2 regions of the Serratia sp. FDAARGOS_506 genome follow, and region 1 is predicted to be linked to the other one. Evidence: predicted binding sites of a transcription regulator. Region 1 holds the regulator's gene; the other holds the start of a gene.
What was found. Region 1 encodes CRP, which controls carbon source genes, mostly activating them, when cyclic AMP is high. Its sites were predicted from a motif close to ATGTGANNNNNNTCACAT; they were not measured.
Positions count from the first base shown of each region.

Region 1 (15,875 bases):
CGCTTTGCCCTGCGGCTGCGCCGCGGCCTTCAGAGTGGAATGCAGGCTCATAGCAAGGCCTCGCGCTGTTGGAAAACTTTGCCCAGCACGTATTCGCGCTGCGCGATAAATTCGGGATCGGATTTGATGGCGCGGCAGGCTTCGCCGTCGGCATAACGTTGGCCGAAGTTCAGCGACAGCCGCTCCACCACCTGCCCTGGCCCCGGCGACAGCAGCAGCAGCTCGCTGGCGAGGAACACCGCCTCTTCGATATCGTGGGTGATCAGCAGCACCTGCTTGCCGGTATCGCGCCAAATGGTCAGCAACAGCTCCTGCATCTGCTCGCGAGTGAACGCGTCCAGGGCGCCGAACGGCTCGTCCAACAACAACAGCCGTGGATCGGCGGCCAGAGCGCGGGCGATGCCGACGCGTTGACGCATGCCGCCGGAAAGCTGCCAGATAAAGTGCTGTTCATAGCCCGCCAGCCCCACGCGCTGCAGCATCTGCTCCGCCACCTGGCGACGCTGCGTCTTGCCGACGCCGGCCAGCTGCAGGCCGAATTCGACGTTGTCCACCACGTTGCGCCACGGCAGTAAGCCCTCATGCTGGAACACCACGCCCCGTTCGGCGCTCGGACCGTGAACGGGCGTTCCATCCAGCGTGATGCTGCCAGCTGAAGGCTCGATAAACCCGGCGATCAAATTCAGCAGCGTGGTCTTGCCGCAGCCCGACGGGCCGAGCACCACCACCAGTTGCCCGGCGGCGATCTGGAACGACACGTCACGCAGCGCGGGCCGCCCCTGATACTCTGCTGAAAGATGATTGACGTTTAGCATCCTGCTTCCTTACGACTGCGGCGCAGCCTGCACCTGTTTCACAAAACGGTCGGTCACGTAAGCGCTGTAGTCGCTGTCGACCTGCGGGATCTTGCCCTGCTGCTTGAGGAATTCGGCGGTATCGCGGATCGCTTTATCCACCGGCTGCCCGAGCTGGGTAACCTGATCCGCCACCGGCAGATAACGGTTTCCCTTCACCAGCTCCGGCACCTGCGCTTCCGGCACGCCGCTTAGACGCGCCAGCGTGCTGAGGTTGCCAGGCTCTTTCAGCCACTGTTCCGGCGCCGCCAAGTAGGCCTTTTGCGCCTGCAGGGCGCTGGCGGCAAAGGCGGTCACCACGTCGGGATGTTTTTCGGCAAAGTCTTTACGCACCACCCACACGTCCAGCGTTGGCGAGCCCCACTCGCCCACCTGCGCAGAGTCGGTCAACACCTTGCCTTGTTTGGCCAGTTCGTTGACCACCGGCGCCCAAACGTAAGCGCCGTCGATGTCGCCGCGCTGCCAGGCGGCGGCGATGGCCGGCGGCTGCAGATTGAGGATTTTCACCTGCTCAGGCTTGATGCCCCAATGCTTGAGCGAGGCCAGGAGGCTGTAGTGAGTGGTGGAGATAAACGGCACCGCAATGCGCTTGCCGATCAGATCCTGCGGACTTTTGATGTCATTTTTCACCACCAGCGCTTCGGAGCTGCCAAGCTGCGAGGCGATGAGGAACACTTCGATGGGGAGTTTCTGGCTGGCGGCCACCGCCAGCGGGCTGGAGCCGATATTGCCGATCTGCACGTCGCCGGAGGCCAGCGCACGCAGCACGCTGGAACCGCTGTCGAACTTACGCCAGTCAACGGTCGCGCCGGACTGTTTGGCGAAGCTGTTTTCCGCCTGCGCCACCTTGGCCGGTTCCGCTGAAGTCTGGTACGCCACGGTCACGTCCACCGCGTAGGCGCTGGCTGCGCTGAGCGACAGCGCCAACAGCGCCGCGTTGCGTAAGGAAAAGAGTTTGCCCGCCATGTTCCGCTCCGTTGATAAAAATCTGTTCAGTTGCTGACAGTTTTATCTGAGCGATGGCGAGCGATAAAAGAATAAAAAAGTCTTCTTTATTACAGTGAGTAATATAAACGCGGGTTACAGCGCGATACTTCCGCGCAGGAACACATGAGCATAGCCGCCGAGCAGGGTGCGATCCCCTTGCAGTTCGCAGAACAATTCACCGCCGCGCGCCGAGATCTGTTGCGCATGCAGCCGATGACGGCCGAGACGCGCCGACCAGTAAGGCATCAGCGTGCAGTGCGCGGAGCCGGTGACCGGATCTTCACCGCCGTCGAGCGTGAAATAGCGCGAAACGAAGTCCACGGTGTCACCCGGCGCGGTAACGATCACCGCACGCCCGGCCAACGCGATCAGCGCCGGGATGTCCGGCCGCAGCGCGCGCACCTGCGCCTCGTTTTCCAGCACCACCAGCAGCGCTTTCGCCTGCCACACCTCCTGCGGCTGCACGCCCAACAGCGCCGCAAGGCCCGCCGGTTCAGCCACCTTCTGCGGCGGCCGGGCGGGGAAGTCGAGCACCAGTCGTTCCCCATCCTGCGCATCGCGCTTAACAAACAGCTCGCCACCGGCCGAACGGAAACGGATATCCTGCAGTGCCGGATTGACCGCACTGAACATCACATGTGCCGCCGCCAGGGTGCCGTGGCCGCAAAGATCGACCTCGCGTTCCGGGGTAAACCAGCGGATGGCGGTCATATCGCCGTCATCCCAGACAAAGCTGGTTTCCGGCAGGCCGATCTCGTTGGCGATCGCCTGCAGCCGCTCCGCCGGCAGCGGCTGCGTCAGCAGGCAAACCCCGGCCGGGTTGCCGCGCAGCCCTTCGCCGGTAAAGGCAACCACGTGATAATAATTTTCCGCCATCGTTCGCTCCTTAATGCCAGATCAGTAACACGCAGGCTGCGGTCAACAACCCCATGGAAACGTTGAAGATAACCCAGGCCTTTTTGCTGCGCAGCAGGCGGCCGATCACGGTGCCGAACGCCAGCCAGATAATGCCGGCGACGATGTTGACCACCAAAATGCCCAGCGCGATCGCCGCAATGGAACCGTTGTACTTATCGCCCGCCAGGCTGAAACTCGCCACCGCCCCCAGCGCCATCAGCCAGGCTTTCGGGTTGAGGAACTGCAGCAGCCACCCCTGATATAACCGCACCGGCTGCGGCGGCGCCACGTCGGTTTCCAGTTTCTCATAGGCAGCGGTGGCGACTTTCCATGCCAGCCACAGCAGGTACAGACTGCCGAGGATTTTCAGGATCAGGTGCAGCGACGGGTAGACCAGGATCAGGCTGCCGACGCCAAAGGCCACCAGCAGCAAAATGCTTTGCATGCCAAGCATGATGCCGACCATCAACCACAGCGATCGCATAAAGCCGAAGTTAGCGCCAGAGGTGGTCAACAGCAGGTTATTGGGGCCGGGGGTAATGGCGGCGACCCACAGGAAGCCTAACATCGAAAGGAATAAACTCGGTTCCATGGCACGGGTGCTCCTCACCCAAGGCGCTTTTTTGCAGTATCATTGTTAATTCTTGGTATTGAAGCTAACAGTGCGCTAGGGATCTCACAATAGCCGCCCACAACATTTTTATTCAGCCTATGCCTAACACCTTTCGCCCTCTGACCGGGGCCAGTAACCCGCACCTGCAAACGCTGTTGCCGCGGCTGGTGCGCCGCCGCGTATTATTGAAGCCGCATTGGCAACGGCTGGAATTGCCCGACGGCGATTTCGTCGATCTCGCCTGGAGCGAAGATCCGGCGCAGGCGCGCGACAAACCGCGCGCGGTGCTGTTCCACGGCCTGGAAGGCAGCTTCTACAGCCCCTACGCGCATGGCTTGCTCAACGCCTGGCGCGAGCGCGGCTGGCTCGGCGTGGTGATGCACTTTCGCGGCTGCAGCGGCGTACCCAACCGCAAGCAGCGCATCTACCACTCCGGTGAAACCGAAGATGCGCGCTTCTTCCTGCGCTGGCTGCGCGACAGCTACGGCGAGGTGCCGACCGCAGCGGTAGGCGTTTCGCTTGGCGGCAATATGCTGGCCTGCTATCTGGCGCAGCAAGGCGCCGACAGCCTGCTGCAGGCGGCGGTGGTGGTCTCGGCGCCTCTGATGCTGGAGCCCTGCGCCTACCGCATGGAGAAAGGTTTCTCCCGCGTTTATCAGCGCTACCTGTTGGGGCAGCTGAAACAAAACGCCACCCGCAAACTGTTACACTACCCGGACACTCTGCCGCTCAAGCTGTCACAGTTGAACGGGTTGCGCCGTATCCGCGAATTCGACGACGCCATCACCTCGCGCATTCACGGCTTCAGCGACGCTATCGACTATTATCGCCGCTGCAGCGCCCTGCCGCTGTTGCCGGCTATCCAGACGCCGCTGCTGATCATCCATGCGAAGGACGATCCCTTCATGACCCATGAGGTGATCCCCGACATCGCCGGCCTGCCGCGCAATATCGAATATCAGCTGACCGAGTTCGGCGGCCACGTCGGCTTCGTCGGCGGCACGCTGAAAAAACCGCACATGTGGCTGGAGCATCGCATTCCGGCCTGGCTTTCCCCTTATCTGGACATTCCGACGTGATCATTCCCTGGCAAGAACTGGCAACCGACACCCTGAACAGCCTGATCGAATCCTTTGTACTGCGCGAAGGCACCGACTATGGCGAACACGAACGCTCGCTGGAACAAAAGGTGGAGGACGTGCGCCGCCAGCTGAAAAACGGCGAAGTGGTGCTGGTGTGGTCAGAACTGCACGAGAGCGTCAACATCATGCCGCGCGGCCAGTTCCGCGCCGGGCAGGAAGAAATTTAGTGGCGTTCGGTTCTATGACTGACGAAAAAAATCAGGTAACAATGGGGCATTGCAAACCAGCGCGCGCCATTTTTACCCAGAGATAGAGAGCGTCAACAAGAGCCACAATAATCCCCGACGCCGGCGCATTCAACACGGAGTGACAACCATCATGTCTGCCAAACATCCCGTTATCGCGGTGACCGGTTCCAGCGGCGCCGGCACCACCACCACCAGCGTGGCGTTCCGTAAGATCTTCCAACAGCTCAACATCCGCGCCGCCGAGCTGGAGGGCGACAGTTTCCATCGCTACACCCGGCCGGAAATGGACGCGGCGATCCGCAAGGCACGCGATCTGGGCAGACACATCAGTTATTTCGGCCCCGAGGCCAACGACTTCGGCCTGCTGCAGCAGAGCTTTATCGACTATGGCAAGAACGGCACCGGGCGCTCGCGCAAGTATCTGCACACTTACGACGAAGCAGTGCCCTACAATCAGGTACCGGGTACCTTCACCCCGTGGGAGCCGCTGCCGGCGCCGACCGACGTGCTGTTCTACGAGGGGCTGCACGGCGGCGTTGTCACCGATCACCATGACGTGGCCAAACATGTCGATCTGCTGGTCGGCGTGGTGCCGATCGTCAACCTGGAGTGGATCCAGAAATTGATCCGCGATACCGGCGAGCGCGGCCACTCTCGCGAAGCGGTGATGGATTCGGTGGTGCGTTCGATGGAAGATTACATCAACTACATCACGCCGCAGTTCTCGCGCACCCACATCAACTTCCAGCGCGTGCCGACGGTGGACACCTCCAACCCGTTCGCCGCCAAGGCGATTCCCTCACTGGACGAAAGCTTCGTGGTGATCCACTTCCGCGGGCTGGATCAGATAGACTTCCCCTATTTGCTGGCGATGCTGCAGGGCTCGTTTATCTCGCACATCAATACGTTAGTGGTGCCGGGTGGCAAGATGGGGCTGGCGATGGAGCTGATCATGGCGCCGCTGGTGCAGCGGTTGCTGGAAGGCAAGAAGATCGAATAAATGCGTTGAGCGCGGCGCCAGGCCGCGCTCCGTCTCGATTACGCCGGTTGACGGATCTCGAAGCTGTGGGTCACTGTAGCGGCCTTGTTGAGCATCAGCGCCACCGAGCAATATTTCTCCGCTGACAGGTTCACCGCGCGCTCGACGATCTTGTCGGTCAGATCCTGGCCGGTAACGATGAAGTGCAGGTTGATATGGGTGAACAACCGTGGAGCTTCTTCACGGCGCTCGGAGGTCAGCTTCACCTCGCAGTCGCGCACGTCGTTGCGCCCTTTTTGCAGGATGGACACCACGTCGATCGCGCTGCAGCCGCCCACCGACATCAGCACCATCTCCATCGGGCTGGGCGCTTTATCGCCGGCGTTGCCGTCCATCAACACCTGATGGCCGGAGGCCGATTCACCCAAAAACGTTAACCCTTCCACCCATTTAACTCTTGCCTGCATTCTGGTCACTCCGGTTGATTTCTTAAAATCAGAGTACGCTTTCGCATAGAAACAGGCAACGTAACCTGATGCTAATCATGCTGAAGCGAGACAACACGAGACACCCGCCTTACTCTGTGCTACAAACAGAGCCGCAATAAATCTTTCCGGGACACTGAATTTCAGGGAAACGCCCAGAGAAAGGCTCCTTTACCGGTATGTTAACAGAATGTAGCTTGCAGCGCTTACGGCAAGTTAATATGCTAGAGCGACAGCGTATTTTTATGACACGCCTCAAAACTTGCCGGTAGCCCTCGCTCATGACTGCGGCTACAGGCGGGTTTTACAGGGAACTCTGACCCCTGTGACACAAGGCAGCGATAACAACAGAGGATAACAGCGAATGGTTCTCGGCAAACCGCAAACAGACCCTACTCTCGAATGGTTCCTGTCTCATTGCCATATCCACAAATATCCATCGAAGAGTACGCTGATTCACCAAGGTGAAAAGGCCGAAACGCTTTACTACATCGTGAAAGGCTCCGTTGCGGTGCTGATCAAGGATGAAGAAGGTAAAGAGATGATCCTGTCCTACCTTAACCAGGGGGATTTCATCGGCGAGCTCGGATTGTTCGAAGAAGGCCAGGAGCGCAGCGCCTGGGTTCGCGCGAAAACCGCCTGTGAAGTGGCCGAAATTTCCTACAAGAAATTCCGCCAGCTTATCCAGGTGAACCCGGACATCCTGATGCGTCTGTCCGCACAGATGGCAAGCCGCCTGCAGGTCACATCCGAAAAAGTGGGCAACCTCGCCTTCCTGGACGTTACCGGCCGCATCGCGCAAACCCTGCTGAATCTGGCGAAGCAACCCGACGCCATGACTCACCCGGACGGCATGCAGATCAAGATCACCCGTCAGGAGATCGGCCAGATCGTCGGCTGCTCGCGTGAAACCGTTGGCCGTATTCTGAAAATGCTGGAAGATCAAAACCTGATTTCCGCCCACGGCAAAACCATTGTCGTCTACGGCACCCGTTAATCCCTGAAGAAACGGCGCAATCTGCGCCGTTTTTTTGCCTGCTCTCTGCCATGTGGCGCCGCCTGATCTACCACCCGGAAATCAACTACGCACTGCGACAAACGCTGGTGTTGTGCCTGCCGGTGCTGTTCGGCCTGCTGATAGGCCAGCTGCAGCTCGGCCTGATGTTCTCCCTCGTGCCCGCCTGCTGCAATATCGCCGGTCTGGACACGCCGCATAAACGCTTCTTTAAACGGCTGATCGTCGGCGGTTCGCTGTTCGCCTTCAGCAGCGTTCTGCTGCAACAGGCTCTGCTGTGGCACGTGCCGCTGCCGGCGCTGATGCTGGGCCTGGCGCTGCTGCTCGGCGTCACCGGCGAAATCAGCCCGCTGCACGCCCGGCTGTTGCCGGCGGCGCTGGTAGCCGCCATATTCGCCCTCAGCACGGCCGGCACGGTGCCTATCTGGCAGGCGCCGCTGCTGTACGCGATCGGCACCGCCTGGTACGGCTTATTCACCTGGTTCTGGTTCAAGCTGTGGAAAGAGCAACCGATGCGCGAGACGCTAAGCCAGCTCTATCTGGAATTGGCGGACTACTTCGAAGCCAAATACTCACTGCTGACCCAGCACACCGATCCGCAAACCGCGCTGCCGCCGCTGCTGGTGCGCCAGCAAAAGGTGATGGATCTGATCAGCCTGTTGTACCAACAGCTTAATTTCCTGCCGCACGCCAACAACCTCGAGCAAAAGCGCCTGCAGCGCGCCTTTCAGGTGGCGATGGACCTGCAGGAGCACATCACCGTCAGCCTCCATCTGCCGGAAGAGGTACAAAAACTGGTGGAACAGAGCCAGGCCGAAGCGATCATTCGCCGCAATGCTCAGGTGATCGCCGGCCGGCTGCGCGTGGTGGCGCACGATATTCTCTATCATCAACATTCGAAGCGCTTCTCCATGGCCCACGAGCTGGCGGCGCTGGAAAAAATGGCGGCGCAGCATCCCGATAACCCGGTCGGCCAGTTTTGTTATTACCACTTCAGCCGCATCGCCCGCCTGCTGCGCACCCAGCATCCGCTGTACCGCCGCGACCTGATGCCCGGCCAGCACCGCCTGCCGTTTTGGCCGGCGCTGGTCAGCTACCTGTCGTTCAAATCCACCGCCCTGCGCAACGCCGCGCGGCTGGGCGTCACGCTGGCGGTCGGCAGCAGCCTGGGGGCGGTATTCAACCTGCCGAAACCTTACTGGATCCTGCTCACCATCATGCTGGTGAGCCAAAACGGGTATAACGCCACCCGGGTGCGTATTCAGCACCGTGCGCTGGGCACGATTGCCGGGCTATTGCTGGCGGCCGGGCTGCTGCAGCTGCAGTTGCCGGAAGGAGAAACGTTGAGCATCATGCTGGTGATCACGCTGTTGGCCTACCTGGTTTCGCGCAAGAACTACGGGCTGTCGGTGATTGGCTTTACGGTCACGGCGGTTTACACCCTGCAGCTGCTGGCGCTGAACGGCTCGCATTTTCTGGTACCGCGCCTGATCGATACGCTGATCGGCTGCGTGCTGGCGTTCGGCGGCACCATTTGGCTGTGGCCGCAGTGGCAAAGCGGGCTGCTGCGCAAGAATGCCCATCAGGCGCTGGAGAACGATCAAGCCGCGCTGCGGCTGATGCTGAAGCAACCGGAACCGGACGCGACCGCGTTGGCCTATACCCGCATGCAGGTCAACCAGGCGCACAACGCACTGTTCACCTCGCTCAATCAGGCGATGCAGGAACCGGGGTTCGCCTCAAACTATCTGGCGGACATGCGGCTGTGGGTCACGCATAGCCAGTTCATCGTCGAACACCTGAACGCCATGACCATTCTGGCGCGCGAGCACTACATGCTGACGCCGAAGCTGGCGGAAGAGTATCTGCAAACCTGTGAAATCGCGCTGCAAAGCTGCCAACAGCGGCTGGAATACGACGGCCCGAGCAGCGGCAACAGCGGCATCATGCAGCCGCCGGATCTGCATCCGGAAATGCCCGTCACCGAGATGGAGCGCCATCTGCGGCGCATTTTGTCGCACCTAAGCGTGATGCACACCATTTCCTCGCTGGCCTGGCGCCAGCGCCCGCACCACGGCATCTGGCTGAAGCGCAAACTGCGCGATCAATAAGGGCGCGGCTTGCCGTGCCCCGTTAGATGCCGCATGGGCTTCAGACGTTGATCACATCCTGCACCGCCAGCTCGAACAGCGCCATGCCGGCCTCGATATCCTGCAGCTCGACCACCAGCGACGGCGCGAAACGGATCACGTTCGGCCCGGCGTTGAGGATCATCAACCCGCGCGCAGCGGCGGCGGTGAGAAAGTCGCGCGCTCTGCCGTGATAATGCGGCGTCAGCTCGGCGCCAATCAGTAATCCCATGCCGCGAATCGCAGTGAAAATACCGTATTTATCGCCGATATGCTGCAAAGCCTGCACATACAGCGCATGACGCTGCTCGATGCCGCTCAGCACCTCCGGCGTATTGATCACGTCCAGCGCCGCCTCCGCCACCGCGCAGGCCAGCGGGTTGCCGCCGTAGGTGGTGCCGTGGGTGCCCACCTGCATCACCGACGCAATCTCTTCGGTGGTCAGCATGGCGCTGACCGGGAAACCGCCGCCCAGCGCCTTGGCGGTAGTGAGGATGTCCGGCGTCACGCCATAATGCATATAGGCGAACAGCTTGCCGCTGCGCCCCATGCCGCTCTGCACTTCGTCGAACACCAGCAGCGCCTGATGTTGGTCGCACAGCTCGCGCACGCCTTTGAGGAAACCGGCGTCGACCGGCGTAATGCCGCCCTCGCCCTGAATCGGCTCCATCACCACCGCGCAGGTGTGGTCGTCCATCACCGCCTTCACCGCCGCCAAATCGTTGAACGGCACATGCACGATGTCAGCCGGCTTCGGCCCGAACCCGTCGGAGTATTTGGCCTGCCCGCCCACCGACACGGTAAACAGCGTGCGGCCATGAAACGCGTTATAGAAAGCGATGATTTTGGTTTTGTACGGGCTGTGGCGGGTGATGGCGTAATGGCGCGCCAGTTTGAACGCCGCCTCGTTGGCCTCTGCGCCGGAGTTGGCGAAGAACACCCGGTCGGCGAAGGTGGCGTCGATCAGTTTGCTTGCCAGGCGCAGCGCCGGTTCATTGGTGAAGACGTTGCTGGTATGCCACAGAGTCTCGCCCTGGCGTTTGAGCGCCTCAACCAGCGCCGGATGGCAGTGCCCCAGCGCCGTCACCGCGATGCCGCCGGAAAAATCGATGTACTCTTTTCCCTGCTGATCCCAGACCCGGCTGCCTTGGCCACGCACCGGCACAAACTGGGCAGGTGCATAAACAGGCAGGATCACCTGGTCAAAGGTGCTGCGGTTCACTGCGGATTTTTCAGTCATTTTCGGCTCCACCCTGAAGGTTTTTCAGCGCTATCGTAATGTCATATTGAAAACATAATCACGAAATATGCATAAAAAACCAATCAAGCGCAAACGCAAAACGCCTGACGGGTGAAAAAAACGCACCGGGATTAACGCTTGAGGAAATTATCCAGCAGCTGATGGCCCTGTTCGCTGAGCACGCTTTCCGGATGGAACTGCACGCCTTCCAACGCCAAAGTGCGGTGGCGGATGCCCATGATCTCGTCGCGCACGCCGTCGCGTTCGCTCCAGGCAGTCACTTCAAAACAGTCCGGCAGCGTATCGGCTTTCAGTACCAGCGAGTGATAGCGGGTCACGGTCAGCGGATCGCTCAGGCCGCGAAACACGCCGACGCCCAGGTGACGAATCGCCGAGGTTTTGCCATGCATCACCGCGCGGGCGCGCACCACCTCGGCGCCGAACGCCTGCCCCAGCGCCTGATGCCCGAGACATACGCCGAGGATCGGCAGCTTGCCGGCGAAATGACGAATAGCGGCCAGCGAGATACCCGCTTCGTTCGGGGTACAGGGGCCAGGGGAAATTACCAGATGCTGCGGCGCCAGCCGCTCGATATCGGCCAGCTGCAGCTCATCGTTGCGCTTCACCAGCACCTCGGCGCCCAATTCGCAGAAGTACTGGTAAAGGTTATAAGTAAAAGAGTCGTAGTTATCGATCAGCAGCAGCATGTTAGGTCCGGCAGAGAAAAATGCCGCCACAGTGTACTGATTTAACCCGCCGCTGCCGACGATAATTTCCGCTTACTTTTTACGGCCGCCGGTGATCGAACCCAGCACGCCGCGCAGGATCTGGCGGCCGAGATCGCGCGCCATGCTCTTGGCGGCGGTCTGGACGATGCCGTCACGCTTGCCGCCGCGCGGGCCGGTGGAGCCGAACAGCAGCTCGTTCAAGCCGTCCATCAGGCCACCGCCCGCCTGCTGTTGCTGTTGCGCTTGTGGTTGCTGCCCCTGTTGCGGGCTGCCGACGGTGGCAAAGCCACCCGACGACAGTTTCTCGTAGGCGGATTCGCGGTCGATCATATCCTCATAGCGGCCATACAGCGGTGATTTGTTGATCGCGCTGTTCAGCCCTTCCGCACCGAGCATGCCCATTTTGGATTCCGGCGCGATCACCATCGCCCGCTCCACCACGTTCGGCCGGCCCTTTTCGTCGAGGAATGACACCAGCGCTTCGCCCACGCCCAGCTCAGTGATCGCCGTTTCGGCATCGAAGGCCGGATTGGCGCGCAGGGTTTGCGCCGCCGTCTTCACTGCCTTCTGATCGCGCGGAGTAAAGGCGCGCAGCGCATGCTGTACGCGGTTGCCCAGCTGGCCCAGCACGCTGTCCGGGATATCCAGCGGGTTCTGGGTGACGAAGTAAATGCCGACGCCTTTGGAGCGAATCAGACGCACCACCTGTTCGATCTTGGTCAGCAGCGCCGCCGGCGCATCGTTGAACAGCAGGTGGGCCTCATCGAAGAAGAACACCAGCTTCGGCTGTTCGGGGTCGCCCACTTCCGGCAGGTGCTCAAACAGCTCGGCCAGCAGCCACAGCAGGAACACCGCATACAGCTTCGGCTGATTGATCAGCTTGTCCGCCGCCAGCAGGTTGATCACACCGTGACCGTTGGCGTCGGTTTTCATCAGATCGTTGATGTCCAGCATCGGCTCGCCGAAGAACTGGTTGGCGCCCTGCTCTTCCAGCGTCAGCAACCCGCGCTGAATGGCGCCGATAGAGGCGGCAGAGATATTGCCGTACTGGGTCTGGAATTGTTTGGCGTTGTCGCCGACGAACTGCACCATAGCGCGCAGATCTTTCATGTCCAGCAACAACAGCGCGTTGTCATCGGCGATCTTGAACACCAGCTGCAGCACGCCGCTTTGCACCTCGTTCAGATCCAACAGGCGCCCCAACAGCAGCGGCCCGAGATCGGAAATCGTGGCGCGGATCGGGTGGCCCTTTTCGCCGTAAATATCCCAAGGGATAATGGTGCAGGCCTGCGGCTGCCAGTCGGTGACGCCGATAGCCGCCAGGCGCGCCTGCAGTTTCTCGGAAGGCACGCCCTCAGCGCCAATGCCGGACAGATCGCCCTTCACGTCCGACAGAAACACCGGCACGCCGATGCGCGAGAACTGTTCGGCCATTTTCTGCAGCGTCACCGTCTTGCCGGTGCCGGTTGCCCCGGTGATCAACCCGTGACGGTTGGCCAACGCCGGCAAAATCACCAGGTCCTGCTCCGGTTTTCCGTCTTTCATCGCTTTGGCGATAATCCGTGGTTCACTCATTTTCTGTTCCTTTGACGCTGACGCGGCGCGAAACGCGCCTGTTGATGCAATAAAGCTATAAGCGCCGCGTACCCCCGTCAAGGACAAACAAAATGGGCGCCGTCGGGGCGCCCATGATACCTGTCTTTTCAGAATCCCCCTAAGGTCTGCCTCACCCCCGCAGCCCCAGTTGCTCTTTCAGCGCCTTCAAATAGCGCCGGCTGACCGGAACCGGATCGCCGGCCGACATGATCATTTCCGCCGCGCCGCCCTCTTCGAAACGGATCTCGCGTACCTGCTCCAGGTTGACCAGATACTGCCGATGGCAGCGCACCAGCGGCGTACGGCTTTCCAGCGTGCGCAGCGTCAGCTCGGTGAAACACTCCATGCCGTCGCTGCGCACCACGAAGACCCCGCTCAGTTTGGAACGGATCGCCAACACCTCGTCGAACCGCAGCAGATAGATGCGGCTGTGGCCGGTGCAGGGAATGTATTTCAGGTAACCGGCGCTCTCATCCAGCGCCGCTACGTCCTGCGGCGCACTGCGCTGCCGCAGGCGTTGCAGCGTCTTGCTCAGCCGCTTCGGCTCCGCCGGCTTCAGCAGATAGTCGAAGGCATGTTCCTCGAACGCCTGCACTGCGTATTCGTCGTAGGCGGTCAGAAACACGATGTGCGGCATGCGGTTGGGATCCAGCATGCCAACCATTTCCAGCCCGCTGATGCGCGGCATCTGGATATCGAGAAACACTACGTCCGGTTGCAGCCGGTGGATCTGGCTGATGGCTTCGATGGCGTTGGCGCATTCGCCGATGATGGTGATCTCCGCCTCGGCCTCCAGCAGATGGCGCAGGTTGTCGCGCGCGGAAGGTTCATCGTCAACAATCAGTGCGTTTAACATCAGGCGGCCCTCTCCATGGGAACATTGAGCGTAATGCGGGTATAGGCGTCTGGCCGACAATCCACCTGCACGCCATAGCCTTCGCCGTAGCGCACGCGAATGCGTTTATCCACCAGATTCATACCCAACCCGCTGCAGTTCGGTTTCTGCTGGAACAGCCCGGCGTTGTCCGTCACCTGCAACAGCAGATGCTCGCCTTCGCAGCAGGCGCCGATTTCGATGCGGCCCACGCCCAACAGATGCGAGGTGCCATGCTTGATGGCGTTTTCGACGATCGGCTGCAGCGAGAACGCCGGCAGCCGCACCGCCAACAGCGCCTCGGGCAGCGATACCGCGATCTCAAGCCGATCGGCAAAGCGCGCTTTCTCGATCTGCAGGTAGGCGTTCACATGTTCAATCTCGTCCGCCAGGCTGACTTCGTCATCCGAGCGTTTGAGGTTTTTACGAAAGAAGGTCGAGAGGGACTGCACCAGTTCGCAGGCACGCTCGCCATCGCGGCGGATCACCGCCACCAAGGTATTCAGGGCATTGAACAGGAAATGCGGATTGACCTGCGCATGCAGCAGCTTGATCTCCGACTGCGCCAGCAGCTGCTTGTGGCGCTCGTATTGTCCGGCCATGATCTGCGCCGACAGCAGGCTGGCGATGCCTTCACCCAGCGTACGGTTGATGGTGCTGAACAGCTGGCTTTTCGGTTCATACAGCTTGATGGTGCCGATCACTCGCTGGTTTTCGCCGCGCAGCGGGATCACCAGCGTCGATCCCAGCTTGCAGGCCGGATTGATCGAGCAGCAGTAAGAAAGCTGATTGCCGTCGGCGTACACCACCTCGTTGTTGTCGATGGCGCGATGCGAATGCACCGAGGCGATCGGCGTGCCGGGCAGGTGGTGATCGTCGCCGATGCCGATAAAGGCCAGCAGCTTGTCGCGATCGGTGATCGCCACCGCGCCGATGCCCAGCTCCTGATAGATCACCCGGGCGACTTTCATGCTGTTTTCCTGATCGAACCCCTGCCGCAGGATGCCCTCGGTGCGCTCGGCAATCTTCAGCGCCTTGGAAGAGAAGGCGCTGGTGTATTTTTCGAACATCGCGCGCCGATCCAGCAAGATCTGCATGAACATCGCCGCGCCGACGGTATTGGCGATCATCATCGGCAGCGCGATGTGCTCCACCAGCTGCAACGCTTCGTCGTAGGGGCGCGCCACCGCCAGGATGATCGCCATCTGCAGCACTTCCGCCACCAGCGCCACACCGCCGACGAACAGCGGATTGAACAGCAGCTCGATGCGCCCCCGGCGCATGGCGATGCTGTGTACGATGCCGCCGACCAGGCCTTCCGACACCGTGGAGATCGCGCAGGCCACGTCGGTCATGCCGCCGAGCGTATACCGGTGCAGGCCGCCGGTCAGCCCGACCAGAAAGCCTACCGATGGCCCGCCCAGCAACCCGCCCAGAACCGCGCCTATCGCGCGGGTATTGGCGATCGAATCCTGAATGTGCAGCCCGAAATAGGTGCCCATGATGCAGAACACCGAGAAGATCACATAGCACAGCAGCTTGTGCGGCAGGCGGATGGTCACCTGCATCAGCGGGATGAACAGCGGGGTTTTGCTCAGCAGATAGGCGATAACGAGATAGACGCACATCTGCTGCAACAGCAACAGCACCTGGTTAAATTCATACATGGCAGCAACTCATCCAGAGACAACAAAGGGCGAACGCCGGATTTCCGGTCTGATTATTGTCTGCCGATTAGAGCATGGGGCGCGGGAGAAAACAGTGATGAAGGCAAGGCTTCGGAAGGAAGGAGCGGCCGACCCCGGCGGGATCGGCCAAAAAACTTACGGCAGCACCTTGGCCGACAGAATCACCACCGGTTTGGTCGGCACATTCTGGTAAGGGCCGACGTTGCCGGTTGGTACCTGGGCAATCTTGTCCACCACGTCCATGCCTTTCACCACTTTGCCGAACACCGCGTAGCCGAAGTCGCGCTGTCCGTGATCCAGGAAGGCGTTATCCGCCACGTTCAGGAAGAACTGGCTGGTGGCGCTGTCTTTATCGGCGGTGCGCGCCATTGAGATGGTGCCGCGCAGATTGCGCAAGCCGTTGTCGGCTTCGTTCTTGATCGGCGCCTTGGTGGATTTTTGCTGCATATCAGCGGTGAAA
Region 1 is NZ_CP033831.1:1,140,930-1,156,804, forward strand. Features, by position in the region: gene tauC (taurine ABC transporter permease TauC) at 1-51, opposite strand, end outside; gene tauB (taurine ABC transporter ATP-binding subunit) at 48-815, opposite strand; gene tauA (taurine ABC transporter substrate-binding protein) at 825-1,820, opposite strand; gene EGY12_RS05765 (PhzF family phenazine biosynthesis protein) at 1,935-2,717, opposite strand; gene EGY12_RS05770 (LysE family translocator) at 2,728-3,330, opposite strand; gene EGY12_RS05775 (hydrolase) at 3,450-4,430, shown strand; gene EGY12_RS05780 (YheU family protein) at 4,427-4,660, shown strand; gene EGY12_RS05785 (phosphoribulokinase) at 4,812-5,681, shown strand; gene EGY12_RS05790 (OsmC family protein) at 5,720-6,127, opposite strand; gene crp (cAMP-activated global transcriptional regulator CRP) at 6,510-7,142, shown strand; gene EGY12_RS05800 (YccS/YhfK family putative transporter) at 7,193-9,271, shown strand; gene EGY12_RS05805 (aspartate aminotransferase family protein) at 9,312-10,529, opposite strand; gene EGY12_RS05810 (aminodeoxychorismate synthase component II) at 10,661-11,236, opposite strand; gene EGY12_RS05815 (helicase HerA-like domain-containing protein) at 11,309-12,832, opposite strand; gene btsR (two-component system response regulator BtsR) at 12,984-13,709, opposite strand; gene EGY12_RS05825 (sensor histidine kinase) at 13,709-15,394, opposite strand; gene ppiA (peptidylprolyl isomerase A) at 15,551-15,875, opposite strand, start outside.

Region 2 (15,875 bases), 1.4 Mb from region 1:
GACCATGTTCCGCATGTGCGGGCGCGACGATCAGCAGGGCGTGATCGCCACCAACTACATGCTGGACACGCTGAAGGCCAAGCGCATCGCGGTGATCCACGATAAAGACACCTACGGCCAGGGGTTGGCGGACGCCGCCAAGGCGGCGATGAACAAGCGCGGGGTCAAAGAGGTGCTGTATGAGGGGCTGTCGCGCGGCGAGAAAGACTTCAACGCGCTGGTGACCAAGATAGCCTCGGTCAAGCCGGACGTGGTCTACTTCGGCGGCTGCCATCCGGAAGCCGGGCCGCTGGTGCGCCAGATGCGTGAGCAGGGCGTGACCGCCAAGTTCTTCTCCGGCGACTGCGTGGTGACCGAAGAGCTGGTGACCGCCGCCGGCGGACCGCAGTACACCAACGGCGTGCTGATGACCTTCGGCAACGATCCGCGTCTGATCCCGGAAGGCAAGGCGGTGATCGCCAAGTTCCGCGCCAGCGGCTTTGAGCCGGAAGGGTACACCCTCTACTCCTACGCCTCGATCCAGGCGATCGCCGCCGCCTTCAACGCCACCGGCGGCAAAGACAGCGCCAAGGCCGCCGAATGGTTGAAATCGCACGACGTGGACACTGTGATGGGCAAGAAAGCCTGGGACCAGAAGGGCGACCTGAAGGTCTCGGACTACGTTGTCTATCAGTGGGATGACAAGGGCAAATATCACCAGCTGTAAACGGCCGAACCTTGAAATTGTGATCCTATGACCGACGGGCTCGTCGCCTTGGCGAGCCCGTTCCGCGATGACCTTTGGGCCGCGTCGGACTGCGTTGGCGGCCTTACCAGGCGAGACTGCTCATTATGGATGTATTCTTTCTGCAACAGCTGATCAACGGCCTGACCCTTGGCGCGGTGTATGGCTTGATCGCCATCGGCTACACCATGGTTTACGGCATTATCGGCATGATCAACTTCGCCCACGGCGAGGTGTACATGATCTCCGCCTACCTGTGCGCCATCGGTTTGGCGCTGCTGTCGTTCTTCGGGCTGCACTCGTTCCCGCTGCTGATCCTCGGCACGCTGGTGTTCACCATCGTCATTACCGGGGTGTACGGCTGGGTGATCGAGCGCATCGCCTACAAGCCGCTGCGCAACTCCACCCGCCTGGCGCCACTGATCTCCGCCATCGGCATGTCGTTAATCTTGCAAAACTATGCGCAGATCAGCCAGGGGCCGCGCCAGCAGGGCATCCCGACGCTGCTGAGCGGCGTGTTCCGCCTGGAGTTCGACGGCGGCGTGGTGCAGATCACCTATACCAAGGTGTTCATTCTGGTGGCGTCGCTGCTCGGTATGGCGATCCTCACCTATATCATTCAGCGCACCCGGCTGGGGCGCATCTGCCGCGCCACCCAGCAGGATCGCAAAATGGCTTCGATTCTCGGCATCAATACCGATCGGGTGATCTCGCTGGTGTTCGTGATCGGCGCCGCCATGGCCGGGCTGGCCGGGGTGCTGATCACCATGAACTACGGCACCTTCGATTTTTACGTCGGCTTTATCATCGGCATCAAAGCCTTCACCGCCGCGGTGCTGGGCGGCATCGGCTCGCTGCCGGGTGCCATGCTGGGCGGGCTGCTGCTCGGGGTGGCGGAGGCGCAGTTCGCCGGCATGGTGAACTCGGATTACAAGGACGTGTTCTCCTTCGGGTTGCTGGTGGCGATCCTGATCTTCCGTCCGCAGGGCCTGCTCGGCCGGCCGCTGATCGCCAAGGTTTAAGGAGAACGCCATGTCGCAATCCGTGATCAACGGCGGGCTGAACGTTAAACGCAGCCTGCTGGACGCCGTCTTGGCCGGGCTGATCGCCCTGATCGTGTTCGGGCCGATCGTCGGCATCGTGCTGAACGGCTACAGCTTCAACTTCGAACCGCACCGCCTGGTGTGGATCATCGTCGCGGTGATGGCCGGGCGGCTGCTGCTGAGCTTGTTCCTGCAAACCGCGCCGGGGCGCAGGGTGCTGGCGCGCTTCGACGGCGGCAACGACGGCGTTTATGTGCGGCCGTTGGGCTATAAATCCAACCTGCGCTGGATCCTGCCGCTGATGGCGGCGATCGCGCTGCTGTTCCCGTTCGTCGCCACCAAATACCTGCTGACGGTGGCGATACTCGGCCTGATTTACGTGCTGCTCGGTTTGGGGCTGAATATCGTGGTCGGGCTGGCGGGGCTGCTCGATCTGGGGTACGTGGCGTTTTACGCCATCGGCGCCTACGGACTGGCGCTGGGCTATCAGTATCTCGGGCTGGGGTTTTGGGCGATGCTGCCGCTGGGGGCGCTGATGGCGGCGCTGGCCGGCGCGCTGCTGGGATTTCCGGTGCTGCGCATGCACGGTGACTACCTGGCGATCGTCACGCTGGGGTTCGGGGAGATCATCCGGCTGGTGCTGAACAACTGGATGTCGCTCACCGGTGGGCCGAACGGCATCTCGGTGCCGGCGCCGACGGTGTTCGGCCTGGAGTTCGGCCGCCGCGCCAAAGATGGTGGGGTGCCGATCCACGAGTTTCTTGGCATCGATTACAACCCCAACCTCAAGTTCATTTTCATCTATGCGGTGCTGTTTTTAGTGGTGCTGCTGGTGCTGTACATCAAGCACCGGCTGACGCGCATGCCGATCGGCCGCGCCTGGGAGGCGCTGCGCGAGGATGAGATCGCCTGCCGTTCCCTCGGGCTGAATCACGTGCTGGTGAAGCTGTCGGCCTTTATGCTGGGCGCCTCCACCGCCGGGCTGGCGGGGGTGTTTTTCGCCACCTATCAGGGGTTCGTCAACCCGACCTCGTTTACCTTCTTCGAGTCGGCGCTCATCCTGGCGATCGTGGTGCTGGGCGGCATGGGATCCACCCTCGGCGTGGTGCTGGCGGCCTTTGTGCTGACGGTGGCGCCGGAGCTGCTGCGCAGCTTCGCCGAATACCGGGTGCTGCTGTTCGGCGTGCTGATGGTGGCGATGATGATCTGGCGGCCGCGCGGGCTGGTACGCATCAGCCGCGCCAGCTTCGCCGAGCGTAAGGGGGTAGCGCCATGAGCGACGCCATTTTGCGGGTGGAGCACCTGATGATGCGCTTTGGCGGCATCAAGGCGCTGAATGACGTCAATCTGGAGGTGGAACGCGGCTCCATCACCGCCCTGATTGGCCCCAACGGCGCCGGCAAGACCACGGTATTCAACTGCCTGACCGGCTTCTACCGCGCTACCGGCGGCGCGATCCTGCTCAATACTCATAAACGGCCGACCGATGTGATCCAGGTGCTGGGGCAGAAGTTTCGCGCCGGCGACTGGATACGCCCGAAGCGGCTCGGTTCGCGCCTCTATTACAAGATGTTTGGCGGTACCCACCTGGTCAACCGCGCCGGGCTGGCGCGCACCTTCCAGAATATCCGCCTGTTTCGCGAAATGTCGGTGGTGGAGAACCTGCTGGTGGCGCAACACATGCAGAGCAACCGCAACCTGATCGCCGGGGTGCTGAACACGCCGGGCTACCGTCGGGCGGAGAGCGCCGCGCTGGATCACGCTTTCTACTGGCTGGAGGTGGTGGATCTGGTGGACTGCGCCAACCGGCTGGCGGGGGAGATGTCCTACGGCCAGCAACGGCGGCTGGAGATCGCGCGCGCCATGTGCACTGCGCCGGAGATGATCTGCCTCGACGAGCCGGCCGCCGGGCTGAACCCGGTGGAAACGGCTACGCTGAGCCGCATCATCCGTTTCCTGCGGCAGCATCACGGCATCACGGTGCTGCTGATCGAGCATGACATGGGCATGGTGATGGAGATCTCCGATCGGGTGATCGTGCTCGATCACGGCGACGTGATCGCCCGCGGCACGCCGCAGGAAATTCAGCACAATGAGGCGGTGATCGCCGCCTACCTGGGCGCGGACGAAGAGGAGCTGGCGGGATGAGCGAAGCGATGCTGGAATTTCGCGAAGTGGACGTGTTTTACGGGCCGATCCAGGCGTTGCGCCAGGTGTCGCTGCAGGTCAACGCCGGGGAGACGGTGGCGCTGATCGGCGCCAACGGCGCGGGCAAATCCACGCTGTTGATGTCGATCTTCGGCCAGCCGCGCATCGCCGGCGGGCAGATCCTGTTTGGCGGCGAGGACATCAGCCGCCGCTCCACGCACTACGTGGCCGCCGGCGGCATCGCGCAGGCGCCGGAAGGGCGGCGCATCTTCCCGGACATGAGCGTAGAGGAAAACCTGCTGATGGGCACCATCACCGTCGGCAACCGCTATCTGGCGGAGGACTTGCCGCGCATGTTCGAGCTGTTTCCACGCCTCAAGGAGCGGCGCAATCAGCGGGCGATGACTCTGTCCGGCGGCGAGCAGCAGATGCTGGCGATCGCCCGCGCGCTGATGAGCCGGCCGAAGCTGCTGCTGTTGGACGAGCCGAGCCTGGGGCTGGCGCCGATCGTGGTGCGGCAGATCTTCGGCGTGCTGCGCGAGTTGACCCGCAGCGGCATGACGCTGTTTCTGGTGGAGCAGAACGCCAACCATGCGCTGAAGCTGTCGGATCGCGGCTATGTGATGGTCAACGGCCAGATCCGCCTCACCGGCAGCGGGCAGGAACTGTTGAACGATCCGGAGGTGAGAAAGGCCTATCTGGGCGGCGGCTGAGCGCCGCCTGCGGGCAGGGAGGCCCGTGTTCATCCCTCGGTGGCGTTGCGCTCTTGGTCATCGTAGTGCGAGCGCGCCGCCCTGAAGGCGTCGGCGGAGGAGATAATCCACGACCAGAGCGGCAGCATGTTGAGCAGCATCTCTTCCCCCGCCGCGGTGATGGTGTAAACCACACGGGGCAGTTTTTCCTGATAATCGCAGCGCGATATCAACCCGTCCCGCTCGAGATGGCGCAGCGTCCGCGTCAGCATTCTTTGCGTGACGCTCGCCAATCGGCGACTTATCTCGCCGTGGCGCAGCGGCCCCTGGGTGCCCAGGATATGCAATACCCCCAGCGACCAACGGTTGCCCGCATGCGCGAGGATCTCGCGCTTCAATCCTTCATCGTCGTTGCTCAATTCTTCACAGAACGCCTGCGAAAATTGCAGCAGCGCTTCCCGATCGCTCGCCATATTCCTCTCCGGTATCACGCGTGTACCTAATTGAACCCATTTTTGTCAGCTGTCAGGATGGCGCAGTGTCAGGAGAGGAGGCAAGAATGAAATCCACAAATCTATCCATCAATACCGTGCTCATACTCGGCGCCGGTGAATTGGGGCTGCCGGTATTGCGCGCGATGAGTCGGCAGGCCCGGTTACATCACTCTTTAAAAATCAGCGTGCTGCTCCGGCCGGAGGCCGCCCGCGCCGTCACGGGCCCGCATCGGGCGCGGCGGGATGAGCTGGCGCGGCTCGGTATCGCCGTAGTGGAAGGCGATCTGCAGCAAAACAGCGTGGATGAGCTGAGCGCGCTGCTGCGCGGCTTTGACGCGGTGATTAACTGCAGCGGCTTTGTCGGCGGGGCGGGCACGCAGATAAAGATCACCCAGGCCATTTTGCAGGCGGGCGTGGCGCGTTACTTCCCGTGGCAGTTCGGCGTGGACTACGATGTTGTCGGCACAGGCAGCGGGCAACAGGTGTGGGATGAACAGCTCGAAGTGCGCCATCTGCTGCGTGCGCAGAGTGCGACGGAGTGGGTGATCGTTTCCACGGGCATTTTCACCAGCTACCTGTTTGAGCCCGGTTTTGGCGTGGTGGAGGCGGAAAGCAAAACCGTGCGCGCCCTGGGCGACTGGCACTACGCGGTGACGCTGACCACCCCCGAGGACATTGGCCGGCTGACGGCCGCGATTTTTTTCCATCGGCCCGCGTTTCGCAACCAGGTGGTCTATATCGCCGGGGACACGTTGACCTACCGCGAGCTTGCCGATGTCATGCAGGCGCACTGGGGTGTTGAGGTCAACAGAGTCCTGTTGGACAAAGAGCGGTTGCGGGAGGATGTGCGGAACCATCCGCATGACGTCGGCGCCAAATACCGGCTGGCTTTCGCCCGGCCCGATGGCGTGGCCTGGGATAAGGCGAAAACCTTCAATGCGCGCCAGGGCATAACCACCACCACCGCCGAGCAGTGGTTGGCGCAGCAATGGGCGACCGCTCATGACGGTTAATCGCCTGAGCGCCGCACTCAGAATTGGCGTTGCATCCAGCGCACGTTCAGCCGCACCAGGGCGATGATGGCGCTGGAGAGCAGCCGCAGCCCGCCGGGCATGTCGCGGCGGCGGATGTCCAGCAACAGCACGGTGCGCACCTGCGGGCTGTCGTTCCATACCTCGTGTTCGAAGGTGTCGTCCCACAGCATGAATTCGCCCTCGCGCAGCCGGTATTCGCGGCCGTCCACTTTCAGCACCGCCGCCGGCACCCCGTCGGCGCGTTTGGGCATGTCCAGCACCAGATAGCCGCGCAGAATGCCACGGAACGGCCCGCGGTGGGGCGGCACCTGCTTGCCGGGCGCCAGGAAGGAGAGCGAGGCGGACAGCACGTCCGGCGACGAAGCGATCAGCGTCGCCAGCGTCGGACAGCGTGCCAGGTTGCGGGCGATCGGCTGGCCGTAGGCCTTCATGATGAACATGCGCCAGTCGCGCGCGTCGTTGGCGGAGATCGACTCCTGCTGGATCATGATCTCGTGAAAACGGGGAATATTGTGCAGATCGTGGGCGACGGTCAGCGCCTCTTCGCGGATCTGCCGCCATTGGGCGGTGAAACGTTCGGCGTCGGGGAACAGCGCGGCGCTGTCGAGCACCGGCTTGCCCTGAATGCGGCGATCGTAAACATTGCGCAATGCGAGCACGGACCAATCATAAATCGCGGACATAATGACCTCGCCTCAGAAAACGCCAAATGGACACTGCGCGCGGTTCTTCGGCGCGGCGCGTCGTCTGCGGCGGCCGTAGGGGAAGAGCGGCAGGAAAAATTGGTACGCTTCAATAGATTAGCACAGCATTTGTGCAACCGTGTGTCTGCGAATGTGTCGAAATGCGGCGAAAAAAACCACACAATTAAAGTGTGACGCATATCGCATTTAGCGAGCCGGTTGGTTAAAATATCGCTACTTGCCCGCACCTGTCCGGATTTTGTTTACCATGGAACACGCTCCCGTTTCGCGCTCAACCGCCTGGTTGCGCGTGGTTATCCTCGCCGTCTCGGCCTTTATCTTCAACACCACCGAATTTATTCCGGTCGGTCTGCTGAGCGATATCGCCGCCAGCTTCTCGATGCAAACCGAACAGGTCGGCCTGATTATTACCATTTATGCCTGGATCGTCGCCGCCGCCTCGTTGGCGTGCATGCTGCTGACCAGCAAAATCGAGCGCCGCAAGCTGCTGATCGGCGTGTTCATGCTGTTTATCGCCAGCCACGTGCTGACCGCCGTGGCCTGGAACTTCACCACATTAGTCATCTCGCGCGCCGGCGTGGCGCTGGCGCACTCGGTGTTCTGGTCAATCACCGCCTCGCTGGCGATCCGCGTGGCGCCACCGGGCAAGAAAGCCCAGGCGCTGAGCCTGCTGGCGGGCGGCACCGCGCTGGCGATGGTGCTCGGGCTGCCGCTCGGGCGGGTGGTGGGGCAGCTGCTCGGCTGGCGCATGACCTTTATCGGCATCGCGGTGTGCGCCACCCTGGCGCTGGTGCTGCTGTGGCGTCTGCTGCCGGTGCTGAAAAGCGAACACTCCGGTTCGCTGGCCAGCGTGCCGCTGTTGTTCAAACGCCCGGCGCTGGTGGCGCTGTACATGCTGACCGTCATCGTGGTGACGGCGCATTTCACCGCCTACAGCTACATCGAGCCGTTTATCCAGACCGTGGCCGGGCTGTCGGAGAACTTCACCACGCTGATGCTGCTGCTGTTCGGCGCCGCCGGCATCGTCGGCAGCCTGCTGTTCAGCCACTACAGCGAGCGTTTTCCTTCCGGTTTCTTTATCGGTGCCATCGCGCTGCTGGCCTTGAGCCTGCTGCTGTTGTTGCCGGCCGCCGGCAGCGAAAGCCACCTGACGGTGCTGTGCATCTTCTGGGGCATGGCGATCATGGCCATCGGTCTGTCGATGCAGGCCAAAGTGCTGAGTCTGGCGCCGGACGCCACCGACGTGGCGATGGCGATCTTCTCCGGCCTGTACAACTTCGGCATCGGCAGCGGCGCGCTTCTGGGCAACCAGGTGAGCCTGCATCTGGGCATGGGCAACATCGGCTTCGTTGCCGCGCCGCTGGCGCTGATCGCCCTCGGCTGGTGCCTGCTGAACTTCTACCGCAGCGAACGGCTGCAGCAGCACCCCAGCCGTTAAGCCACCGATTCGGGATGCCGCTGCGGCATCCCGCGCTGTATTTTCCTGCGATAAAACAGGCTGCTGCAGCGTTTTATGCTTAACTTTTTTTCATAGTCTGCTAATTAAAAATTTAACTCCGACGCCGCTTCGCTAGCATAGAAAGTCATCAAAAATGTTAATGCGAGGTTAACGGTGAGTGACTCTGTAGCGGCGTCGCCGATCCATGCGCGGGATTTGGCGGCCAGAATCGACGCCTTGCCCGCGTCGGCCGGCCTGTGGCGCTTTATCATTCTGCTGTCGCTGGGCGGCTTTTTCGAACTCTACGATCTGTTCCAGACCGGCTATATCAGCACCGGTCTTATCGCCGACGGCATTTTCCACACCGGCGCACAGGGCGTCTTCGGCGTGTCGGACCAGGCGGCCTTCGCTTCCGCCACCTTTCTCGGCCTGTTCGTCGGCGCCAGCCTGCTGAGCCCGTACGCCGATCGTTTCGGCCGCCGCGCCACCTTCATGTTCGCTCTGATCTGGTATGGTGCCTTCTCGCTGCTGCTGGCGTTTCAACAGCAGGCGGAGTGGGTGATCTTTCTGCGCTTTCTGGTGGGCGTCGGGCTCGGCATCGAGCTGGTGACCATCGATACCTACCTGACGGAGTGGGTGCCTGCGCATCTGCGCACCCGGGCTTTTGCCTTCGCGTTCTTCGTGCAGTTTCTGTCGGTGCCGGCGGTGGCGCTGATGTCCTGGTGGCTGGTGCCACAGACGATTTGGGGCCTGAGCGGCTGGCGCTATGTGGTGATCGCCGGCGCGCTGGCCTCGCTGGTGATCTGGTTGGTGCGCAAGGGGTTGCCGGAATCGCCGCGTTGGCTGGTGCAGCAGCGGCGCTATGCGCAGGCCCGGCTGGTGATGCGGGATATGGAACGGCGCTGCGGCGTGGCGCCTGCGGACTTTCCGTCGCGCCCGGTTGACGATGCCGAGGGTGCGCCGCTGCGCGGCCGCTTTCGCGACATCTGGGCGCCGCAGTACCGCGATCGCACGCTGATGCTGGTGGTGATGAATTTCTTTCAGGCCATCGGCTTCTTCGGTTTCGGCAACTGGCTGCCGGCGCTGTTGTCGGGCAAGGGCGCTTCGGTCACCCACAGCCTGCTGTACGCTTTCTTCATCACGTTGGCCTACCCGCTGGGCTCGCTGCTGTGCAGCTTCTATGCTGACAAGATGGAGAACAAGTGGCAGATCGTGTTGTCGTGCCTGGTAACGGTGATCTTCGGCTCGCTGTTCGCGCTGCAGAACAACCCGCTGTGGCTGATCCTGTGCGGCTTCTTCATCACCTGGTCCAACGCCTGGCTGACCTACAGCTACCACTCCTATCAATCCGAGATCTTCCCGACCCACATTCGCGCCCGCGCCGTCGGCTTCTGCTACTCTTTCAGCCGCCTGTCGACCGTATTCAGCAGCATCATCATCGGCATTATCTTGCAGTACGGCGGCTCGCTGGGGGTGATCGCGTTTATCGTCGCCAGCATGCTGATCGTGATGCTGGTGATCGGGCTGTTCGGCCCGAAAACGCGCGGTATCGATCTGGAAAACATCTGACGTTTTACGCCGGCGGCGACGCCGGCCTCTTCAGCAAAAAAACTCGCGATCATGCGAAAATTATTCCGTTATCACTGCCTTTGCGCGTGCCGTACTGTTACCCGGTACAAAATCCAATTCAATACCGAGCGGGGAACACGTCATGAGCACCCTCACCGCGCACGATGGCGCGCGCATTTTCTATAAGGATTGGGGCCGCGGCCAGCCGATCCTGTTCTCCCACGGTTGGCCGCTGTCCGCCGACGCCTGGGACAACCAGCTGCTGTTTTTCGGCCAGAGCGGGTTCCGCGTGATCGCCCACGATCGCCGCGGCCACGGCCGTTCCGATCAGACCTGGCACGGCAACGACATTAACCAATACGCCGACGATCTGGCTCTGCTGATCGAAACGCTGGATCTGCGTGATCTGATTCTGGTCGGCCACGCCATCGGCGGCGGCGAAGTGGCGCGCTACATCAGCCGCCACGGCAGCGATCGGGTGGCGAAGGTGGTGCTGGTGGGCGCCGTGCCGCCGCTGATGCTGCAAACGCCGACCAACCCGGAAGGCGCGCCGATGGCGGCCTTCGACGGTATTCGCAGCGGCGTGGCGGGCAACCGCTCGCAGTTCCTTAAAGATCTGGCGGTGCCGTTCTACGGCTTCCGCTGCGACGAGGTGGAGAGCAATGCGGGGCTGATCGACCACTTCTGGCTGATGGGCATGCAGGGCGGCGTGAAAGGGCAGTACGACAGCGTGAGCGCATTCTCCGAAGTGGACTACACCGCCGATCTGTTGGCGATCGACAAACCGACGCTGCTGGTACACGGCGACGCCGATCAGATCGTGCCGATCGGCGCCTCGGCGCTGAAAGCCGCTAAGCTTATGCAACAGGCGGAGCTGAATGTTTACGCTGGCGGTGCGCACGGCCTGGTGCAGATCGATCCCGATCGCTTCAACGCCGATCTGCTGGCCTTTATCCAGAATTCGCCGTTTTAAGGGGGCGCGATGAACCTGACTGCTATCGCCGCCCGCTGCGCGCAGCGGCTGCATGCGCCTGCGGTGCGTTGGCTATTGCTGCTCGCGATTTGCGCCGCCTACATCCAGGGGGGATTGGTCAAGGCGCTGAACGTCGAAGGGGCGGTTGCCGAGATGATCCACTTCGGTTTGCAGCCGGCGGCGCTGTTCGCCGTGCTGGTGACGCTGCTCGAACTGGCGGCGTCGGCGCTGATCTTGAGCGGCTTTTATCGCTGGCTCGGCGCGTTGGCGCTGGCCGGTTTTACCCTGATGGCGACGCTGATGGCCAATCCGTTCTGGCAGTTCGACGGGGCGGAGCGCGGCCAGATGATGAACGGATTTTTTGAACACCTCGGGCTGGCCGGCGCGCTGTTGCTGGTGGCATTTAACGATTTGAAGGAGCGAACGGATGGCTGAACAGACGGAAAACAAGGCGGCGGCGGGCGGCTTCGCACCGCTGAAAATCCCATTATTTGCGGTGCTGTGGGGTGCCACGGTGCTCGGCAACGTCGGCAGCTTTATGCGTGATGTCGCCAGTTCGTGGCTGATCACCGACCTGTCGAGCAACCCCTCGGCGGTGGCGCTGATGCAAACCGCCGCCACGTTGCCGGTATTCCTGCTGGCGATCCCGGCCGGGGTATTGTCGGACATCCTCGACCGGCGGCGCTTTCTGATCTTCGTGCAAATTCTGCTGGCCTGCGTCAGTGGCAGCCTGTTGGTGCTGTCGCAGACCGGTGCGTTGACGGTGGAATACCTGCTGGCGCTGACCTTCGTCGGCGGCATCGGTGCGGCGCTGATGGGGCCGACCTGGCAGGCTATCGTGCCGGAGCTGGTGCCGCGCACCGAGCTGAAAAACGCCGTGGCGCTGAACTCGCTGGGCATTAACATCGCCCGCTCCATCGGCCCGGCGGCCGGTGGCCTGCTGCTGGCCAGCTTCGGCGCCGGCGCGGCCTACGGCGCGGACGTGATGAGCTATGTGCTGGTGATCGCGGCACTGCTGTGGTGGAAGCGGCCGAAGGTGGAGGACAGCGGCCTGTCGGAACACTTCTTCGGCGCCTTCCGCGCCGGCCTGCGCTATGCCCGTTCCAGCCGCGAGCTGCACGTGGTGCTGCTGCGGGCGGCGGTGTTCTTCGCCTTTTCCAGCTCGGTCTGGGCGCTGCTGCCGCTGGTGGCGCGTCGCATGCTGGGCGGTAGCGCCGGTTTTTACGGCGTGCTGCTGGGGGCGGTAGGCGCCGGGGCGATCCTCGGGGCGATCGTGCTGCCGCGCCTGCGCCAGCGGCTCAACGCCGACGGGCTGGTGCTGCTGGCGGCGGTGCTCACCGCCGTGGTGATGGCGGCCCTGTCGCTGGCGCCGCCGCAGTGGCTGGCGGTGGTGCTGCTGTTGGTGCTGGGCGCCGGCTGGATTATCGCGCTGACCACGCTCAACGGTGCGGCGCAGGGCGTGCTGCCCAATTGGGTGCGCGGCCGCGGCCTGGCCATCTACCTGATGGTGTTCAACGGTGCGATGGCGGCGGGCAGCCTGCTGTGGGGGCTGGTGGCGCAGGAGTTGGGCGTGGCCGCTACGCTGCTGGTCGGCGGCGTCGGCCTGTTGGCGGCGGGGCTGCTGTTCCACCGCCTGCGGCTGCCAACCGGCGAGGCCGATCTGCAGCCGTCGAACCATTGGCCGGAGCCGCTGGTCAACACGCCGGTTGAGAACGATCGCGGCCCGGTGATGATTCAGGTGGAATACCGCATCCGCGAACAGGATCGGCCGCAGTTCTTGCGCACCTTGCTGATGCTGGAGCGGGCGCGCCGCCGCGATGGCGCTTACGCCTGGGGCATCACCGAGCACACCGGCGACCCGGAATGCATCATGGAGTGGTTCCTGGTGGAGTCCTGGGCGGAGCATCTGCGGCAGCACCAGCGGGTGTCGCACGCCGACGCCGATCTGCAGCAGGAGGCGCTGCGCTTCCATATTGGGCCGGAGAAACCGGTGGTGCATCACTTCCTGTCGCTGGACAGGCGGCAGGCGAAGCACTAACTGCACGGCTCACAGGCCAGAAGGTGCTATGCTTTTCGTCGGTTCGGCGGCGCGGCCGCCGTAAGACGAATGTAGTCAGCACAGGGAGACACATTGATGACGGTACCTTCTGCTTTTGCCCGCGAGCTTGGGCTGCGCTATCCGATCGTTCAGGGGCCGATGAACGGCGCGTCGCCGCCGGCATTGGCGGTGGCGGTGAGCAACGCTGGGGCGCTGGGTTCGTGCGCCGCAGCGCTGTTTTCACCGGCGGTGATCCTCGAACGGGTGCAGCAGATCCGCGCGCAGACTGCCGCGCCGTTCAACATCAACCTGTTTCTGCTTGACGAGCAGCACCCGGATCTCGCCGAACTGAAGCGCGCCCAGCACCTGCTGCGACCGTTCCGCGAAGCGCTGGGGCTGAGCGAGCCACCGATCCCCACCCAATTCGCCGAAAACAACCGTGACCAGATCGCGGCCTTGCTGGAGGCTGCGCCGCCGGTGGCCAGCTTCACCTTCGGCGTGCTGCCGCGCGCTACGGTCACGCAGTTCAAAAAGGCCGGCTCGCGGGTGATCGGCACTGCCACCACGGTGGCGGAAGCCCGCGCCTGGGAAGAGGCGGGCGCCGACTTCGTGTGCGTCTCGGGCTCGGAGGCGGGCGGGCACCGCCCGACCTTCCTCGGTGACATCGAGCAATCCTGCGTCGGCCTGATGGCCCTGTTGCCGCAGGTGGTGGCGGCGGTGAAGATCCCGGTGATCGCGGCGGGGGGCATCATGAACGGGCGCGGCATCGCGGCGGCGCGCTTGCTGGGCGCGCAGGCGGCGCAGCTGGGCACCGCCTTCCTGTGCAGCCCGGAGTCGGGCATCGCCGACGCCTGGCGGGCGGCGCTGAGCAACGCCGGCGATGACAGCACGCGCCTGACGCGCGCCTTCAGCGGCCGCCCGGCGCGCGGCATCGTCAATGATTTCATGCGGCAGATGCGCGCGGAAGAGGCGCAGATCCTGCCTTATCCCGTGCAGAACGCGCTTACCGGCGATATTCGCCAGGCGGCTGCCAAAGCCGGTCGCGGGGAATTTATGTCGCTGTGGGCCGGGCAGGGTGTGGGCCTGGCGCGGCCGATGCCGGCGGCGGAGCTGGTCGCCACCCTGGCGGCGGAGTTGGAAGCGCTGTAAGGCAGGCGGGGCGCCCTGTTCGGCGCCCTTTTTCTTGGCGTTAAAAACTGTAGGTACCCTGCGCCAGCACGAAGTTCATGTTCTTCAGCCCGGCATGCTGCTGCAGGCTGTGGCCGACATCGAAATAGACATAGGCCACCTTGAACTGGAGATCGCTGCGCGGCGTCCAGGTGGTTTCGACCTGATACTGGTTGCCGATAAAGCGCGAGCCTTGCTCGCTGCCTTTCACCGGGCGCATCGGCCCGAGGTAGAAGGCATCCTCGCGGCGTTGCCGCCACAATGCGTCCCAGCTGAAATCGATGGACAGGGTTTGCCACGGCGTAATCGTGACCGAAGGATGGATGGCGATCAGGTTAGCCGGCGCCACCAGCCCGTTCTCGGTCAGGTAGGGCAGCTTGGGGTACATGGCGTTAAAGGTATTGAGCTGCCCATCATGACCGTTTTTATCGCCGCTGGCGATGCCAATCTTGCCGCCGAAGCGCGGTTGCCAGCGCCAGTCGCTCACCGTATACCCGGCGTGTGCCGACGCTGACCAAGCGCGTATGTCGCGCTGTTCTGCGCTGCCGAACTGCCAGGCAGCTTCATTATCCCAGTCGAACCCCTGCGCCGCGCCGAAAATGCGCGCGCCGACGGTATAGCGCCGCTCTTGCCCGCTGAGCTGCGCGTAGTGGGTATCGTTATCCTCAAAGCCGAAGGTGTAGAGATCGAGCGAGGACGCCAATGCTGCCAGCGGCGTGGTGCCGTACAGCCCCCACACCTTTTGGCTGTTGTCGGTATCGTCGTCGAAACTGCCGGTTTTGAGGGTGACGGGATGGCCGATAAAGGCGTCGAGGCGGTTTTTATCCTTGACCCAGCTGGCACGGATGGCGTCGAAAGAACGGCGCACGTTGGGGCCGTCGCGGGTGCCCATCAGGTGCAGCGAACCCAGCGCAACCTCCTGGCGGCCGACCCGCAGGGTGCCGAGGCCGTAGGCGGTGGGCAGTTTTAAGTCTACATAGCCCTGGCCGAGATAGGCATGATCTTCGTCGGTCGGCTTGCGCCCGCGATCGCGCGGCGTGGCCAGTGACGCTCCCAACTGAACATAGGCGCCAAAGTTATCGCCATAGTCGAGGCGCGCACCAATCAGCAGGCGCTGCATGAAGGTGTCGTCGCGTCCGCCGCTCAGATCTCGTTGATCCGTCCATTCATAGCGCTCGCGCAGTGAACCGTCGAAAGACAAGGTGGCCGCATCACCCAACGGGATGTTTTTCCAGGGCGAAGCGGCGGGTTCCGCCGCCAGGGCGGGGAGCGTGGAGAACAGCAACAGTGCGGGAAGCATGCGTTTCATCATGGATATCCGAAGAAAAAAGCGCGCCGCAGCGCGCCTTGGGTTTATTTAACCGTCTGGTGAATTTCGGCGATGTAGCCGCCGGGGAAACGCACCAGCGCCGAGGCGCGGCGCTCCGCCGCCGTCGAACGCCACAGCACCTGCGCGCCGCTGGCCGTCGCTTTGGCCAGCGTGGCAGGCAGATCGTCGACGCCATAGCCGGTGCGCTCATGGCCGAACGGATAAGGCAGATGCCCGTCGGTGACGAAAATGCGCGTTTTGCCGAAGCGGGAGTCCAGTTCGATCTGACGGATCTTGCCGTTGTCGCTGCGGCCGATCGCCGTATCGCTGACCAGTTCGTCGCTCACGACCTTGCCGTGCGAGAACGCCTGGTAGCTTTTCAGGAAATCGTCGACGCGGTAGGCGGAGAGATACAGGCGGTTTTCCGGCACGCTCAGCAGCGGCTTGTAGTTGGGCGCCTTGGTGTGCCAATAGAGCTGCATGTTGACGCCGCCGGGCCACTGGATCACCGCGTCGCGGCCGATCGGATCGTCGAAAGGTGC
Region 2 is NZ_CP033831.1:4,608,548-4,624,422, reverse strand. Features, by position in the region: gene EGY12_RS22415 (branched-chain amino acid ABC transporter substrate-binding protein) at 1-706, shown strand, start outside; gene EGY12_RS22410 (branched-chain amino acid ABC transporter permease) at 832-1,746, shown strand; gene livM (high-affinity branched-chain amino acid ABC transporter permease LivM) at 1,757-3,043, shown strand; gene EGY12_RS22400 (ABC transporter ATP-binding protein) at 3,040-3,915, shown strand; gene EGY12_RS22395 (ABC transporter ATP-binding protein) at 3,912-4,628, shown strand; gene EGY12_RS22390 (helix-turn-helix domain-containing protein) at 4,658-5,080, opposite strand; gene EGY12_RS22385 (aromatic alcohol reductase) at 5,167-6,114, shown strand; gene EGY12_RS22380 (aspartyl/asparaginyl beta-hydroxylase domain-containing protein) at 6,132-6,818, opposite strand; gene EGY12_RS22375 (sugar transporter) at 7,087-8,277, shown strand; gene EGY12_RS22370 (MFS transporter) at 8,452-9,846, shown strand; gene EGY12_RS22365 (alpha/beta fold hydrolase) at 9,989-10,819, shown strand; gene EGY12_RS22360 (DoxX family protein) at 10,829-11,254, shown strand; gene EGY12_RS22355 (MFS transporter) at 11,247-12,857, shown strand; gene EGY12_RS22350 (nitronate monooxygenase family protein) at 12,954-14,006, shown strand; gene EGY12_RS22345 (alginate export family protein) at 14,047-15,336, opposite strand; gene EGY12_RS22340 (glyoxalase) at 15,378-15,875, opposite strand, start outside.
Region 2: EGY12_RS22375 (sugar transporter) is a predicted target of CRP. The motif match lies at 7,008-7,025, and genes of this name have one in related genera.